DNA from 2 places in the Streptomyces sp. SAS_270 genome. Region 1 is predicted to be linked to the other one. Evidence: riboswitches for the same ligand, from Rfam matches in the RefSeq annotation. Region 1 holds a riboswitch; the other holds the start of a gene.
The links. A riboswitch is a leader RNA that binds a small molecule or an ion and turns the genes downstream of it on or off. The one in region 1 is predicted to bind S-adenosylmethionine.

Region 1 (7,359 bases):
CGGCGTGGCGGCTGCCGCACAGCAATCCCCGGGCGGACTTCGACCTGCGGCACTGGATCGAACTGGCCCAGCTGGCGGAGAGCGCCAAGTTCGACTCGCTGTTCCTCGCGGACGGCCCGGCGCTCATCGGTACCGGCGAGTTCCGGCCTCCGGGCCAGTTGGAGCCGCTGACCCTGCTGACCGCGCTGTCTCAGGCGACCAGCAGGATCGGCCTCATCGCGACTGTCTCGTCGACGTACAACGAGCCGTACAACCTGGCCCGGCGGCTCGCGTCCGTCGACCACGTCAGCGGCGGTCGCGCCGGCTGGAACATCGTCACCTCTGCCGGGGCCGACGAGGCCGCCAACTTCGGCCTCGACAACCGCCCCGACCACGCCGAACGCTACGCCCGGGCCGACGAGTTCCTGAAGGTCGCCAAGGCGCTGTGGGACAGCTGGGAGTCCGAGGCCGTCGTCGCGGACAAGGCCGCGGGACGCTACGCCGACCCCGCGCGGCTGCACCGGCTCGGCCATGAGGGCGGGTACTTCAAGGTGGCCGGACCCCTCAACGTCGAGCGCCCGCCGCAGGGTTACCCGCTGCTCGTCCAGGCCGGCTCCTCGGAGGACGGCAAGGACTTCGCGGCCCGCCACGCCGAGGCGATCTTCACCGCCCACACGACGTACGAGCGCGCGGCCGGTTTCTACGCCGACATCAAGGCACGGACCAGGGCCGTGGGGCGCGACCCGGACGGCGTCATCGTCCTGCCGGGCATCGTCCCGTACATCGGGTCGACCGAGGAGGAGGCCCGGGCGCTTGCTCGGCAGTTCGACGAGCTGCGCGTCCCGGAGTACGGGCTGCGCCAGCTGGCCGCGGTGTTCGAGACGGAGCCGTCGGTCTTCGAACTCGACCAGCCGCTACCGGAGTTCATCCTGGCGAGGCCGAAGCTGGAGGGCTCGCAGAGCCGTTCCGACCTGATCATCGATCTCGCGGTGCGCGAGCGGCTGACGGTCCGGCAGGTCATCTCCCGGCTCGGGGGCGGCCGCGGTCACTTCGAGTTCATCGGCACACCCGAGCAGGTGGCGGACACGATCATCGCCTGGTTCGAGGGCGGAGCCGCGGACGGCTTCAACATCATGGCCCCCGCGCTGCCGTCGGGCCTGGCGGCCTTCGTCGAGCACGTCCTGCCGATCCTGCGCGGCAAGGGGTTGTTCCGCGAGGAGTACGAAGGCACGACCCTGCGCGAGCACTACGGGCTCCCGGTGCCTGCGAACCAGTTCCATGGCTGATCCGCTTTCCGGGCCTGATCCGCTTCCCACGGCCGGCCCGCTTCCCATGGCTGACCTGCTCGCGACTCCCGCCGCTTCCACTTCCCGAAGCGGCGGGAGTCCGCCCGCGCTGCGGGTCGAGGGTCTGCGCAAGACGTACAAGGACGGCTTCACCGCGGTGAACGGGCTCGACCTGGAGATACCGGATGGCGCGTTCTTCGGGCTGCTCGGCCCGAACGGCGCCGGGAAGACCACGCTGATCGGCTCGGTGTGCAACATCGTGCGCCCCACCGCCGGCACCCTCTCCGTCTTCGGCCACGACCACCGCAGCCGTCAGGCCCGCAGACTGCTGGGTCTGGCTGCGCAGGAGATCAACGTCGACCGGTTCCTGTCCATCCGGCAGATCCTGGTCTACCACGCCGGATACCACGGCATCGGCCGGAAGGCGGCCGCCCGGCGCGCGGACGAACTGCTCGCCCTGTTCCGCCTCGACGACAAGGCCGACGTACGCGCCTACGAACTCTCCGGCGGCATGCAACGCCGCCTCGTCCTCGCGCGGGCCCTCATGCACCGCCCCCGCCTGCTCATCCTCGACGAGCCGACGGCAGGCGTCGACGTCGAGCTGCGCTCGGAGATCTGGCGCGTCGTCAAGGGCCTCAACGCGGCCGGCACCACCATCCTGCTGACGACGCACTACCTGGAGGAGGCGGAGACCTTGTGCGACGAGATCGCGCTGCTGCGTGCGGGCCGGATCGTCGACCGCGGCTCCGCCGCCTCGCTGCGGGAGCGGTACGCGGCCCGGGACATCTCGGAGGTCTACGAACGGGCGATCACGGCCAAGGAGATGGCCTCGTGAGCAGCACCGAAACGCGGGCCCTCCCGGCGTACGACGAGCCCTTCCGGGCGGAGCGCTCACCGTTCCTGTGGTTCCTGGAGCGCGAGGTCCTGCGCTTCCTGAGGATCTGGCGCTACAGCATCGTCGGCCCGGTGCTGTCGACCGTGCTGTTCGTCGTGGTCTTCGGATCGGCTCTCGGCTCGCATGTCGACACGATCGACGGCGTCGGCTACGGCAGCTTCATCGTGCCCGGCCTCTTCGCCCAGGCGATCGTCAACGTCGGCTTCTTCAACGGGACGACCAGCCTGTTCGAGGCCCGCCGGGACCAGTACATCAACGACGTGTTCGCGAGCCCCCTCAGGTGGTGGGAGATCAACGCGGCACTGGTGGGCGCCGGCGTCGCTCGAGGCGTCGTCGTGGGCGCGGGCGTCCTGGCGGTGGCCCTGCCGCTCACCCACGGCGGCACCCCGGCCCGCCCCGTCGTCCTGCTGTTCGGCACGCTCGGGGTGCTCCTGGTCGCCGCGCAGGTGGGCGTGATCGCGGGCGGTCACGCCAGGTCCCTCGACCATGTCTACGCCATGGAGTCGATCATCCTGCTGCCGCTGGGCTTCCTCGGCGGCGTCTTCTACTCGGTCCACCAACTGCCGCCGTTCTGGAACTACGTGAGCCACCTCGACCCGGTCTTCTGGCTGGTCCAGGTCGAACGGATCGGGTTCCTCGGCCAAGGCGACGTCAGCGCCGGCTGGGCCCTTGCCGTGGTCTGGGGTCTGGCGGCGACGCTGACCGCCTGGTCGGCGGCGATGTTCGCCACCGGCCGCCTCAAGCCCTGAACCCCGTACGGGAAGGAACACAACGCCTTGGGCGTCTAGACCGGCTGAGGACATGCGGTGCGAGTTCCCTCACACGAGACCGTCGCCGCGTCCCGACGGTTGCTTGCGAAGACGCGTTTTGAGTGTGTCGAGCGGGGCCGTCGTCCATCGAGGTGTCCGCGATGCGGGACGGCCCTCTTGACGCCGATGTCGGTCGGATCGACACTCACTGAGGGAATCCTAGTGAATAGGTAGGGAAAATATGAGGCGCGTTGAGCCGGTCACCGTCCGAGTGAGCCGTTCGCCTCTTCTGACCTCCCGCCGTCACATCGATCTGCTGCGTGTCTGCAGCGCGATCAGCCCCCAGGGCTGAGCCGCGCCCATCCTGTGCCGGTGGCGCCCCGCGAGCGGGGCTCACGCCTCCGGCGCGCACGGATGAGCCCCGCTCCCTCAACCGACGTCGCTTCCGCCGCGCGTACGTCCGCGCCCGCTCCCGGGGAGAGTCATGACCGTGACACCGCTGGCCGCCCACGCCTCCGACCGAGCCGCGCCCGTCTTCCGGGGCCGCATCGGCCGGGACGCACGCAGCGGCCACTACGCAGTTCCGGGCCGCTACCGCCTCCATCTGTCGACCGCCTGTCCCGACGGCCTGCGCATCGCCATCACCCACAGCCTGCTCGGCCTGGACACCGTCTGTCCGGCCACCTTCCTGCCGGCCGTCCCCGACAGTCCCGAGGGCGGCCACTCGGCCTTGCGGTCGCTGTACGAGGCCAGCGCCCACCGCTACACCGGTCCGGCCGTCGCGCCGGTGCTCAGCGACGACTGGTCCGGACGGATCGTCAGCACCTATGCCCCGGACATCATGCGCGACCTCGACCGCCGCTTCGGCGGTGACCGTCTCTCGCTCTACCCGTGCGGCGCGGAGTCGGAGATCGAGGCGGTCGAGCGGATGTGCGCGCAGGGCATCGAACAGGCCGCACAGCGCGCGGGATCGGCCGGTGGCGGGCCGGTGGAACGTGACGTGGAACTGACCACGCTGCTGGAAACGCTCGGCGCCCTGGAACGCTGGCTCGAAGGACGTACGTACCTGATCAGCGACGAAATCACCGCCGCTGACGTCGAGTTGTGGGTCGCGCTGGTCCAACTCGACACGGTGCACCGCAACCACCTCGACGCCTGTGCCGTCCAGCGCATCGCCGACCATCCGACCCTGTGGGCCTACGCCCGCCGCATGGCCGCGCATCCGGCCTTCGGCGGCCACCTTGACCTCGGGGGCATCGAACGCCGTCACCACGCCCGCTGCCATGGCCTGGAGGCCGCCGGTGCAGCCGTCCAGATCCTGGACTGGGCGGCACACTCAGCCCGTTAGCCGTTCCACCTGGTGGACCGGCGTTGACATTCGTTCAGGCAATTGTCTTAACTACGGCTCAGAACGGTCATGAGCGTCAGCGACAAGCCCTGGCTAGCTGACCGGCAACCCTCGCACCGCGGTGGGGTGCCCCAGGTGACGACCGGACCGAAGAAGTTTCGGTAAGCGCGAGGCCCACAGGGCCGGAACAGTGACGGTGACGCCATGTACGCAGCTCCCAGGACGGCCGCACGCCGCTCCCAGGGCTGCGTGCGGTCGTACGCGAACGTGTTCGTCGCCGATCGCGCTGTCGATCTGCTCCGCGTGAACAGCGCACTGTGTACCGCACCGGGCTGTGCCCGCTGTCGGGGCTGACACCTCCCCGCAGCCCCCGCACTCCCTGACGAACACCGCCTCTGCGGTGTGCCGTTGTCCTCCCCGCCCCCGGTACCTCGCCGTCGTGTGCGCCCCCGCATGCCGCCGCGCTTCCCGGGTGTACCCACCCAGCCGGAGCCCACCATGAGTGAACCCCCTGGTGCCACCATCACCCGTCCCGAGGCGCCGACCGCCGACGAACCGTCGAAAGCCCTCACTGCCCAGCGCGTTCTGCCGCTGCGGCGGCCAGGGCGCTGGATCGCCACCGCGGTCGTCCTGGTCCTGATCGCCCAGTTCGTGCACGGACTGGTCACCAACCCCTTCTACCAGTGGGACCGCTGGAGCTACTGGTTCCTGCGGCCCACCATCCTCGACGGCCTCGTGATCACCCTCGAAGTCGCCGCGTACAGCGCGGTGTTGGGCCTGATCGGCGGCATCGTGCTCGCCCTGGCCCGGCTGTCGAAGAGCCCCGTGCTGCGCGCGGTCAGCTGGACCTACGTGTGGGCGCTGCGCTCCGTCCCGCTTATCGTGGTGCTGATCTTCCTCTACAACTTCAGTGCCCTGTACAAGACGGTGAGTATCGGTGTTCCCTTCGGGCCGGCCTTCTTCTCCTTCGACGAGTCGAGACTCGCCACCGACATGGTCGTCGCCGTCATCGGCCTCAGCCTCAACGAGGCCGCCTACGCGGCCGAGGTCGTCCGCGGCGGCATCCTCTCCGTCGACCAGGGCCAGCACGAGGCGGCGGCTGCGCTCGGCCTGCCCAAGGGCTACCAGTTCCGCAGGATCGTCTTTCCGCAGGCCCTGCGGTCCATCGTCCCGAACTACGTCAACCAGCTCATCGGCCTGATCAAGGGCACCTCGCTGGTCTTCTACGTCTCCCTGCTCGACCTGTTCGGCTCCGCGCAGACCATGGGCTCCACCTACCCCGGCGACATCGTGCCGCTGCTGCTGGTCGTCACCGTCTGGTATCTGATCCTGACCAGCGTCGTCTCCGTCGTCCAGTTCTACGTCGAGCGGTACTACGCCCGCGGTGCCACCCGCGCCCTGCCGCCGACCCCGTTGCAGAAGCTCCGCACCGGTCTCACCGACCTGCGGGCCCGCATCCGCCGGGAGGCCGCCGTATGACCGCCAAGACGCTCGAAGCCCTGGCGGACGCCGAGGCCGCCACCGTCGAGGTCCACGACGTGCACAAGTGGTACGGCACTCACCGAGTGCTGGACGGCGTCGACCTGACCGTCCGCCCCGGCGAGGTCACCGTCATCCTCGGCCCGTCCGGCTCCGGCAAGTCCACCCTGCTGCGGGTCATCAACCACCTGGAGAAGCCCGAGATCGGCTACGTCAGCATCAACGGCGAACCGATCGGCGTGAAGCGGCACGGCGAGCAGCTCAAGGAGCTGAGCGAGCGGGCCATCCTCACCCAGCGCGGCCGCATCGGCTTCGTCTTCCAGAACTTCAACCTCTTCCCGCACCTGACCGTCCTGGACAACGTGGCCGCCGCCCCCGTTGCCACCGGCAGGCTCAGCAAGTCCGAGTCCCAGGAGCTCGCCCGCGAACTGCTCGGCCGCGTCGGCCTCGCCGACAAGACCGGCGCCTACCCGCGCCAGCTCTCCGGCGGCCAGCAGCAGCGCGTCGCCATCGCCCGCGCCCTCGCCCTACGCCCCGGCGTCATCCTCTTCGACGAGCCCACCTCCGCCCTCGACCCCGAACTGGTCGGCGAGGTCCTCGCCGTCATCAAGGACCTGGCGACCAGCGGCACCACCCTCGTCATCGTCACCCACGAGATCGGCTTCGCCCGCGAGATCGCCGACCGGGTCGTCTTCATCGACGGCGGCAAGATCATCGAGCAGGGCCCGCCCTCCGAGGTCCTCGACAAGCCGCGGCACGAACGGACCAGGGACTTCCTCAGCAAGGTCCTCTGACCGCCGCCCCCCGTAGACGTCCCCCCACGTCACCCTCATCATCTCCAGCGACAAGGAACGGCCATGCCCACCCAGTTCACCCGACGCGGCCTGATGCGCGGCATCACCGCGGCGACCGCCATCGCCTCCCTGGCCACCGGGCTCGCCGCCTGCGGTGGCAACAGCGACGCGGCCACCTCCACCCAGGCCGCCGCCAAGTCCGGCGAGGTCGCCATCGGCCAGGTCTCCAACGGCGCCGCCCACCAGACGTCCGTCAAGGTCTCCGAGGTCAAGGCCCTCAGTGCCGAACTGCCCGCCGCCGTCAGGAGGAGCGGCAAGCTGGAGATCGGCATCGGCGCCCTGCCGGCCGGCTTCCCGCCGCTGGCCTACGTGGGCAGCGACCAGAAGTCCCTCACCGGCGCCGAGCCCGACCTCGGCCGCCTCGTCGCCACCGTCCTCGGCCTCAAGCCCGAGGTGAAGAACTCCACCTGGGAGAACCTCTTCGTCGGCATCGACAGCGGCAAGGTCGACGTGGCCTTCTCCAACGTCACCGACACCGAGGAACGCAAGAAGAAGTACGAGTTCGCCTCCTACCGGCAGGACAACCTCGCCTTCACCGTGCCGAAGAAGAGCACCTGGAACTTCGACGGCAACTACGAGAACCTCGCCGGCAAGACGGTCTCCGTGGGCTCCGGCACCAACCAGGAGAAGATCCTCCTGGAATGGAAGGCGAAGCTGGCCAAGGAGGGCAAGAAGCTCACCGTCAAGTACTTCCAGGACAGCAACAGCGTCTACCTCGCCCTGTCCAGCGGCAAGATCGACGCGTACTTCGGCCCCAACCCCGGCATCG
Region 2 (7,359 bases), on a different contig from region 1:
GGCGCCGTGCAGCTCGACCCCGTCGAAGCCGATGCGCTCGGCGTCGGCGGCGGCCGCGGCGAAGGCGCCGATGACGTCGTCGAGGTCGGTCTGCGTCATGGCCTTGCCGGTGACCTTGCCGCCCTCCTTGTGGAGGCCGGAGGGGCCGACGGCCGGGGCGTCCGCGAACGGCGGCTCGCCCGCCCGGCGCACCATGCCGATGTGCCAGAGCTGCGGCACGATCGTGCCGCCCGCCGCGTGCACCGCGTCGGCGACCTTCGCCCAGCCCGCGAGCTGCTCCTCGCCGTGGAAGCGCGGGATGCTGTCGCTCTGCCCGGCCGACTCGTGGCCGACGTACGTGCCCTCGGTGACGATCAGGCCGACGCCCGCGGCGGCCCGGCGGGCGTAGTACCCGCTCACGTCCTCGCCGGGAACGCCGCCCGGGGAGAACTGCCGGGTCATGGGCGCCATCGCGATCCGGTTCGGGACGGTCAGACCGTTGATGGAGACGGGCCGGGACAGGATCTCGGCCGCACGGCCGGCGGGGGCACTGAGGGACACGCGGAACTCCTTGGGACTTCGGGACTCACCGGGGGACATAACGCACGGTATGTGCGCATGCATCGACTCTCCCATGTCAACGGCTCCGCAGACCCCGGAATTCCGCCCGTATTCGCCGGTCGGGGTGTGATCCCGGATACGCCCGAGGGCGGTACCCCTTCCAAGAAGGGGTACCGCCCTCGGAACTGACAGACTCCGCCGATCCGTGAAGGATCAGAAGTCCATGTCACCGCCCGGCATGCCGCCCGGAGCGCCGCCCGCGGCGGCCTTCTCCGGCTTGTCGGCGATGACGGCCTCGGTGGTCAGGAACAGCGCGGCGATGGACGCGGCGTTCTGCAGGGCAGAGCGCGTGACCTTCGCCGGGTCGATGATGCCTTCGGCGATCATGTCGACGTACTCACCGGTCGCGGCGTTCAGGCCGTGGCCGACGGGCAGGTTGCGCACCTTCTCGACGATGACGCCACCCTCGAGACCACCGTTGACGGCGATCTGCTTGAGCGGGGCCTCCAGGGCCAGCTTCACGGCGTTGGCGCCGGTCGCCTCGTCACCCGAGAGCTCGAGCTTCTCGAAGACCGAGGAAGCCTGGAGCAGGGCCACGCCACCACCGGCGACGATGCCCTCCTCGACGGCCGCCTTCGCGTTGCGAACGGCGTCCTCGATGCGGTGCTTGCGCTCCTTGAGCTCGACCTCGGTGGCGGCACCGGCCTTGATGACGGCCACGCCGCCGGCCAGCTTCGCCAGACGCTCCTGGAGCTTCTCGCGGTCGTAGTCCGAGTCGCTGTTCTCGATCTCGGCGCGGATCTGGTTGACGCGACCGGCAACCTGGTCCGCCGAGCCCGAGCCGTCGACGATCGTCGTCTCGTCCTTGGTGATGACCACCTTGCGGGCACGGCCCAGCAGGTCGAGACCGGCGTTCTCCAGCTTGAGGCCGACCTCCTCGGAGATGACCTCGCCGCCCGTGAGGATGGCGATGTCGCCGAGCATGGCCTTGCGGCGGTCACCGAAGCCCGGGGCCTTGACGGCGACGGACTTGAAGGTGCCACGGATCTTGTTGACGACCAGGGTCGACAGGGCCTCGCCCTCGACGTCCTCGGCGATGATCAGCAGCGGCTTGCCGCCCTGCATGACCTTCTCCAGGAGCGGGAGCAGGTCCTTGACGTTCGCGATCTTGGAGTTCGCGATCAGGATGTACGGGTCGTCGAGGACGGCCTCCATACGCTCCATGTCGGTGGCGAAGTACGCCGAGATGTAGCCCTTGTCGAAGCGCATACCCTCGGTGAGTTCCAGCTCCAGACCGAAGGTCTGGGACTCCTCGACGGTGATGACGCCTTCCTTGCCGACCTTGTCCATGGCCTCGGCGATGAGCTCGCCGATCTGGGTGTCGGCGGCGGAGATGGAGGCCGTGGAAGCGATCTGCTCCTTGGTCTCGACATCCTTGGCCTGCTCAAGGAGGGCACCGGAGACGGCCTCGACGGCCTTCTCGATACCGCGCTTGAGGGCCATCGGGTTGGCACCGGCGGCTACGTTGCGCAGGCCCTCGCGGACCAGCGCCTGCGCCAGAACGGTCGCCGTGGTCGTACCGTCACCGGCGACGTCGTCCGTCTTCTTGGCGACTTCCTTGACCAGCTCGGCGCCGATCTTCTCGTACGGGTCCTCGAGCTCGATCTCCTTGGCGATGGAAACACCATCGTTGGTGATCGTGGGGGCGCCCCACTTCTTCTCGAGGACGACGTTGCGGCCCTTGGGGCCAAGGGTGACCTTGACGGCGTCGGCGAGCTGGTTCATCCCGCGCTCGAGACCGCGCCGTGCCTCCTCGTCGAACGCGATGATCTTGGCCATGTGAAGTGGTCCTCCCGGACTGGGGTGGAATCTCCAGGACCGCGCCCGCGCCCGCGACGGACGGCCTGCCGGCCTCGTGGTTCCTTGCCCCACTTGGCCTGCGAGCCTCACCGACCCGGTCCTCGTTATCACTCTCACCTTCAGAGTGCTAACGCCAATGATTAGCACTCGCCCCTGCCGAGTGCAAGCGGCTCGGGTTGATCCCCAGGTGAGCAGGGGGGCGCGTGCGCGGGGCGCGGGGCCGTCCGCCCGCATCCCTGGGCACGCCGAAGGGCTCGTACCCCTGGAGGTACGAGCCCTTCGTCACGTCGCTGTTTGTGTTCAGTCGGCGCGTGCTTCAGCCGGCAGCCAGTCGGACCATGTCCGCCTGCGGCCCCTTCTGACCCTGCGAGATCTCGAACTCGACCCGCTGGCCCTCTTCAAGGGTGCGGTAGCCGTCCATCTGAATCGCGCTGTAGTGGACGAATACATCCGCACCACCGTCGACCGCGATGAAGCCGTACCCCTTCTCCGCGTTGAACCACTTGACGGTGCCCTGAGCCATGCCTAACTCCCCTATTACTGGCCCTTGCACAGATCCACACTTCGTGGATCCGGGTCAGACCTCACCCCCCAACGGTTGGGGGTGTGCGCCGGAACGCGTCGACCGCGGCTGAATGTATCTGTCCAACTGCCGTCTGCAACAGGTCAATCGGACGAGAATTCTGGGCATGACCGATCGGGAAAATGCGGAGAATTTGCGCAGATTCAGGGCAAGTCGGGCCCCATAAATGCCATAAACGGCTAGAAATGATGGGGCACTTTGGCTGCTTCTTATCGGGTGTCGGGCGAGAACTCATATGCGCCCGGCATGAGGACGACTCGGAAAGCGAAGCAGGTTCCCCAACTGTACCGCGCTCAACCATACAGAATTGCCCCCTCCGTTTCTCTTACGGAGAGGGCAATTCGATGAACAATGAGTGACAGCCGTTACCGAAGGTAACGAAAGGGGCGGTCAGCCTCCGGCGACGGCCGGGATGATCGAGACGCCCGCGCCGTCCGGCGTCACCGTCTCCAGACCCTGCTCGAAGCGGACGTCGTCGTCGTTGACGTACACGTTGACGAAGCGGCGCAGCTTGCCCTGGTCGTCGAGAACGCGGGCGGCGATGCCTGTGTGGTTCTTCTCCAGGTCGGCGATGACGTCGGCGAGGGTCGCGCCCTCGGCGCTCACCTCGGCCTGGCCGCCGGTGTAGGTGCGCAGGATGGTGGGGATGCGGACGTTGACGCTCATGATGCGAGGCCAGCCTCTCGGAAGGAGTCCAGGTTCGGGCGGATGGTCGCGGTCAGGCCGGTGCCGGCCACCGCGTCCAGGGTCTTGAGGCCGTCGCCGGTGTTCAGCACGACGGTGGTCAGGGTCGGGTCGAGCAGACCGTTCTCGATCAGCTTCTTCGCGACACCCACCGTCACGCCACCCGCCGTCTCGGCGAAGATGCCCTCCGTCCGCGCGAGCAGCTTGATCGCGTCCACGACCTGCTCGTCGTTCACATCCTCCACCGCACCGCCGGTACGGCGCGCGATGTCGAGCACGTACGGCCCGTCGGCCGGGTTGCCGATGGCGAGCGACTTGGCGATGGTGTTCGGCTTCTGCGGGCGTACGACGTCGTGGCCGGCCTTGTAGGCGACGGACACCGGCGAGCAGCCCTCGGCCTGGGCGCCGAAGATCTTGTACGGCTTGTCCTCGACGAGGCCGAGCTTGATCAGCTCCTGCAGCCCCTTGTCGATCTTCGTGAGCTGGGAGCCGGAGGCGATGGGCACCACGAGCTGGTCGGGCAGCTGCCAGCCGAGCTGCTCGCAGATCTCGTACGCCAGGGTCTTGCTGCCCTCCGCGTAGTACGGGCGCAGGTTGACGTTGACGAAGCCCCAGCCCTCGCCGGCCGGGTCGCCGATCAGCTCGGAGCAGAAGCGGTTCACGTCGTCGTAGTTGCCCTCGATGCCGACGAGCTCGCCGCCGTAGATCGCGGCCATGACGACCTTGCCCTGCTCCAGGTCGTGCGGGATGAACACGCAGGAGCGGAAACCGGCCCGGGCGGCGGCGGCGCCGACGGCGCCGGCCAGGTTGCCCGTGGAGGAGCAGGAGAGGGTGGTGAAGTCGAACGCGCGCGCCGCCTCGATGGCCTGCGCGACGACGCGGTCCTTGAAGGAGTGCGTCGGGTTGCCGGAGTCGTCCTTCACGAACAGCTTGCCGGCGTCGACGCCCAGCTCGCGGGCCAGGTTGTCGGCCTGGACGAGCTTGGTCCAGCCCGGGTTGATGTTCGGCTTCTCCGCCACGTCGGCCGGGACGGGAAGCAGCGGCGCGTAGCGCCAGATGTTCGCGGGGCCGGCCTCGATACGCTTGCGGAGTTCTTCGGTGTCGTAGGCCGAGAAGTCGTACGCGATCTCGAGGGGGCCGAAACACTCCTCGCAGGCGAAGACCGGGCCGAGGGGCACACGGTGTCCGCACTCGCGGCAGGAGAGCGCCGCGGCGGGACCCAGATCGACGGAGTTCGTGGTGCCTGCAGTGGTGATCGTGGTGTCTACATCAGTCTGCGCAGCCATGGAGGCGAGGCCCTTTCTCCTCATCTTCCTCACGGCGCACTTCGCCGTGAGACGGATTTGGCACCTTCCCTAGTCGGGAGCCTCGCTGCGACGACGTCGATGACGTGCATGTCGTACGAGAACCGACTGGAGGGTTGCCGGGGCTTCAACGGGCCGTATCCCTCTGCCCCTCTGGATGAGCGGTATTCGATTGTTGATCTCTGCTACGCGGTGGCGACCCCCGACATGCGATGGTCATCCGCGTTGTTCAAGACTGTAACCGAAGGCCAGGACAGTTGAGATAGTCGTCCGAACCGCGAGATGGATCACATGGTCGAGGGATCATGGGGTCAGACAGTGAGGAGCCGCAGACTGTGCTGGAAGAAGTCGAGCGGTGGCTGAGTACCCGCTCCTGGTCCGTTTCCGACCGCCCGCTGCACCGGCTCGTCGCCGCGAAGCGCGCCACGAACTCCTCGGTGAGCGTCGTGCTGCCCGCGCTGAACGAGGAGGAGACGGTCGGTGAGATCGTCGCCGTCATCCGCCATGACCTGATGCACCAGGTGCCCCTCGTCGACGAGATCGTCGTCGTCGACTCCGGCTCGACGGACCGCACCTCCGCGGTCGCCGCCGCCGCGGGGGCCCGGGTGGTGCACCGGGACGAGATACTCCCGCGCATTCCGGCCGTGCCCGGCAAGGGCGAGGTCCTGTGGCGGTCGCTGCTGGTGACCGGTGGGGACATCGTCTGCTTCATCGACGCGGACCTGAAGGAGTTCTCGTCGGACTTCGTGTCGGGGATCGTCGGGCCGCTGCTCACCGAGCCCGGCGTGGACCTCGTCAAGGCGATGTACGACCGTCCGCTGGGCTCTGCCGCAGGTCAGGGCGGCCGGGTCACGGAACTCATGGCGCGCCCGCTGCTGAACATGCACTGGCCGCAGCTGGCCGGCTTCGTCCAGCCGCTCGGCGGGGAGTACGCCGCCCGCCGCTCCCTGCTGGAACAGCTGCCGTTCCCCGTCGGGTACGGGGTGGAGCTGGGCATGCTGGTCGACGCGCTGCATCTGGTGGGGTTGGACGCGCTGGCCCAGGTGGACGTGGGTGTGCGCAAGCACCGCCACCAGGACGGACAGGCGCTGGGCCGCATGGCCGCCGCGATCTACCGCACGGCGCAGCTGCGGCTGGCCCGCGGGCATCTGATCCGCCCGTCCCTCACCCAGTTCGAGCGGGGCAGGGAAGGCTTCGAGCCGCGCACGCACTCGGTCGACACCGAGGAGCGGCCGCCGATGGCGGACATCGCGGAGTACCAGTCACGCAGAGTGGCGTGATCGGGCGGTTGTATACGTCCTGCCGTACCGCTTCCGTACGTTTGAGCGTTTCCGAGCCGGGCTAGGTTGAGGCGTATGGCTTCTGCGCACGGTGCTCATCGGATTCTCGTCGCGTCCAACCGGGGCCCGGTCTCGTACTCGCTGGACGAGACCGGGGAACTCACCCCCAGGCGCGGTGGGGGCGGGCTGGTCTCCGGGCTCTCGGCGATCGGGCCGGACGCGGGCGCCCTGTGGGTGTGCTCGGCTCTCGGTGACGGGGACCGCGAGGCGGTGCGGCGCGGGGTCGGCGAGGACGGCGTACGGATGCTGGACATCGACGCCGACGTGCACGCGGACGCGTACAACGGCATCGCGAACTCGGTGCTGTGGTTCGTCCACCACCTGCTGTACCAGACGCCGCTGGAGCCCGTCTTCGACGCGGAGTTCCGGCGGCAGTGGGCGTCGTACGAGACGTACAACCGGGCGTTCGCCGAGGCGCTGGCCGACGAGGCGGCCGAGGGCGCGGCGGTGCTCGTGCAGGACTACCACCTGACGCTGGTCCCCGGGATGCTGCGCGAACTGCGCCCCGACCTCAGGATCGGTCACTTCTCCCACACCCCTTGGGCGCCGGTCGACTACTTCCGCATGCTCCCCGACGACATCGCCGAGCAGGTGCTGCGCGGCATGCTGGGCGCGGACCGGCTCGGCTTCCTGACGCGGCGCTGGGCGGACGCGTTCACCGCCTGCGCGGACGCGCTCGTGGGCGGGCTCGGCGGCACCCGGGTCGGGGTGCACGGGCTGGGCGCGGACGCGGACTTCCTGCGGGCCCGCGCGCACCAGGCGGACGTCGGCGAGCGGATGGCCGCGCTGCGCGAGCAGATCGGGCGGGGCCCGGACGGTGAGCGCCGCCGGACCGTCGTACGGGTGGACCGCACCGAGCTGTCGAAGAACATCGTGCGCGGGCTGCTGTCCTTCCGGCAGCTCCTGGACGACGAGCCCGCGTGGCGCGAGCGGGTCGTGCACGTGGCGTTCGCCTACCCCTCCCGGCAGGACCTCGCCGTGTACCGCGACTACACGGCCGAGGTGCAGCGCCTGGCGGATGAGATCAACTCCCGCTACGGGACGCCGG

Region 2: another riboswitch for S-adenosylmethionine. It lies ahead of thrC (threonine synthase); the one in region 1 lies ahead of ACN6LB_RS39545 (amino acid ABC transporter permease).

The regions. Positions count from the first base shown of each region.
Region 1 is NZ_JBMNDS010000094.1:31,100-38,458, forward strand. Features, by position in the region: gene ACN6LB_RS39520 (LLM class flavin-dependent oxidoreductase) at 1-1,265, shown strand, start outside; gene ACN6LB_RS39525 (ABC transporter ATP-binding protein) at 1,312-2,100, shown strand; gene ACN6LB_RS39530 (ABC transporter permease) at 2,097-2,909, shown strand; gene ACN6LB_RS39535 (putative leader peptide) at 3,151-3,261, shown strand; gene ACN6LB_RS39540 (glutathione S-transferase C-terminal domain-containing protein) at 3,394-4,257, shown strand; SAM riboswitch class IV at 4,323-4,431, shown strand; gene ACN6LB_RS39545 (amino acid ABC transporter permease) at 4,756-5,736, shown strand; gene ACN6LB_RS39550 (amino acid ABC transporter ATP-binding protein) at 5,733-6,530, shown strand; gene ACN6LB_RS39555 (transporter substrate-binding domain-containing protein) at 6,594-7,359, shown strand, end outside.
Region 2 is NZ_JBMNDS010000001.1:141,437-148,795, reverse strand. Features, by position in the region: gene ACN6LB_RS00775 (NADH:flavin oxidoreductase) at 1-579, opposite strand, end outside; gene groL (chaperonin GroEL) at 754-2,379, opposite strand; gene ACN6LB_RS00765 (cold-shock protein) at 2,717-2,923, opposite strand; gene ACN6LB_RS00760 (MoaD/ThiS family protein) at 3,374-3,649, opposite strand; gene thrC (threonine synthase) at 3,646-4,953, opposite strand; SAM riboswitch class I at 4,971-5,135, opposite strand; gene ACN6LB_RS00750 (glucosyl-3-phosphoglycerate synthase) at 5,307-6,251, shown strand; gene ACN6LB_RS00745 (alpha,alpha-trehalose-phosphate synthase (UDP-forming)) at 6,327-7,359, shown strand, end outside.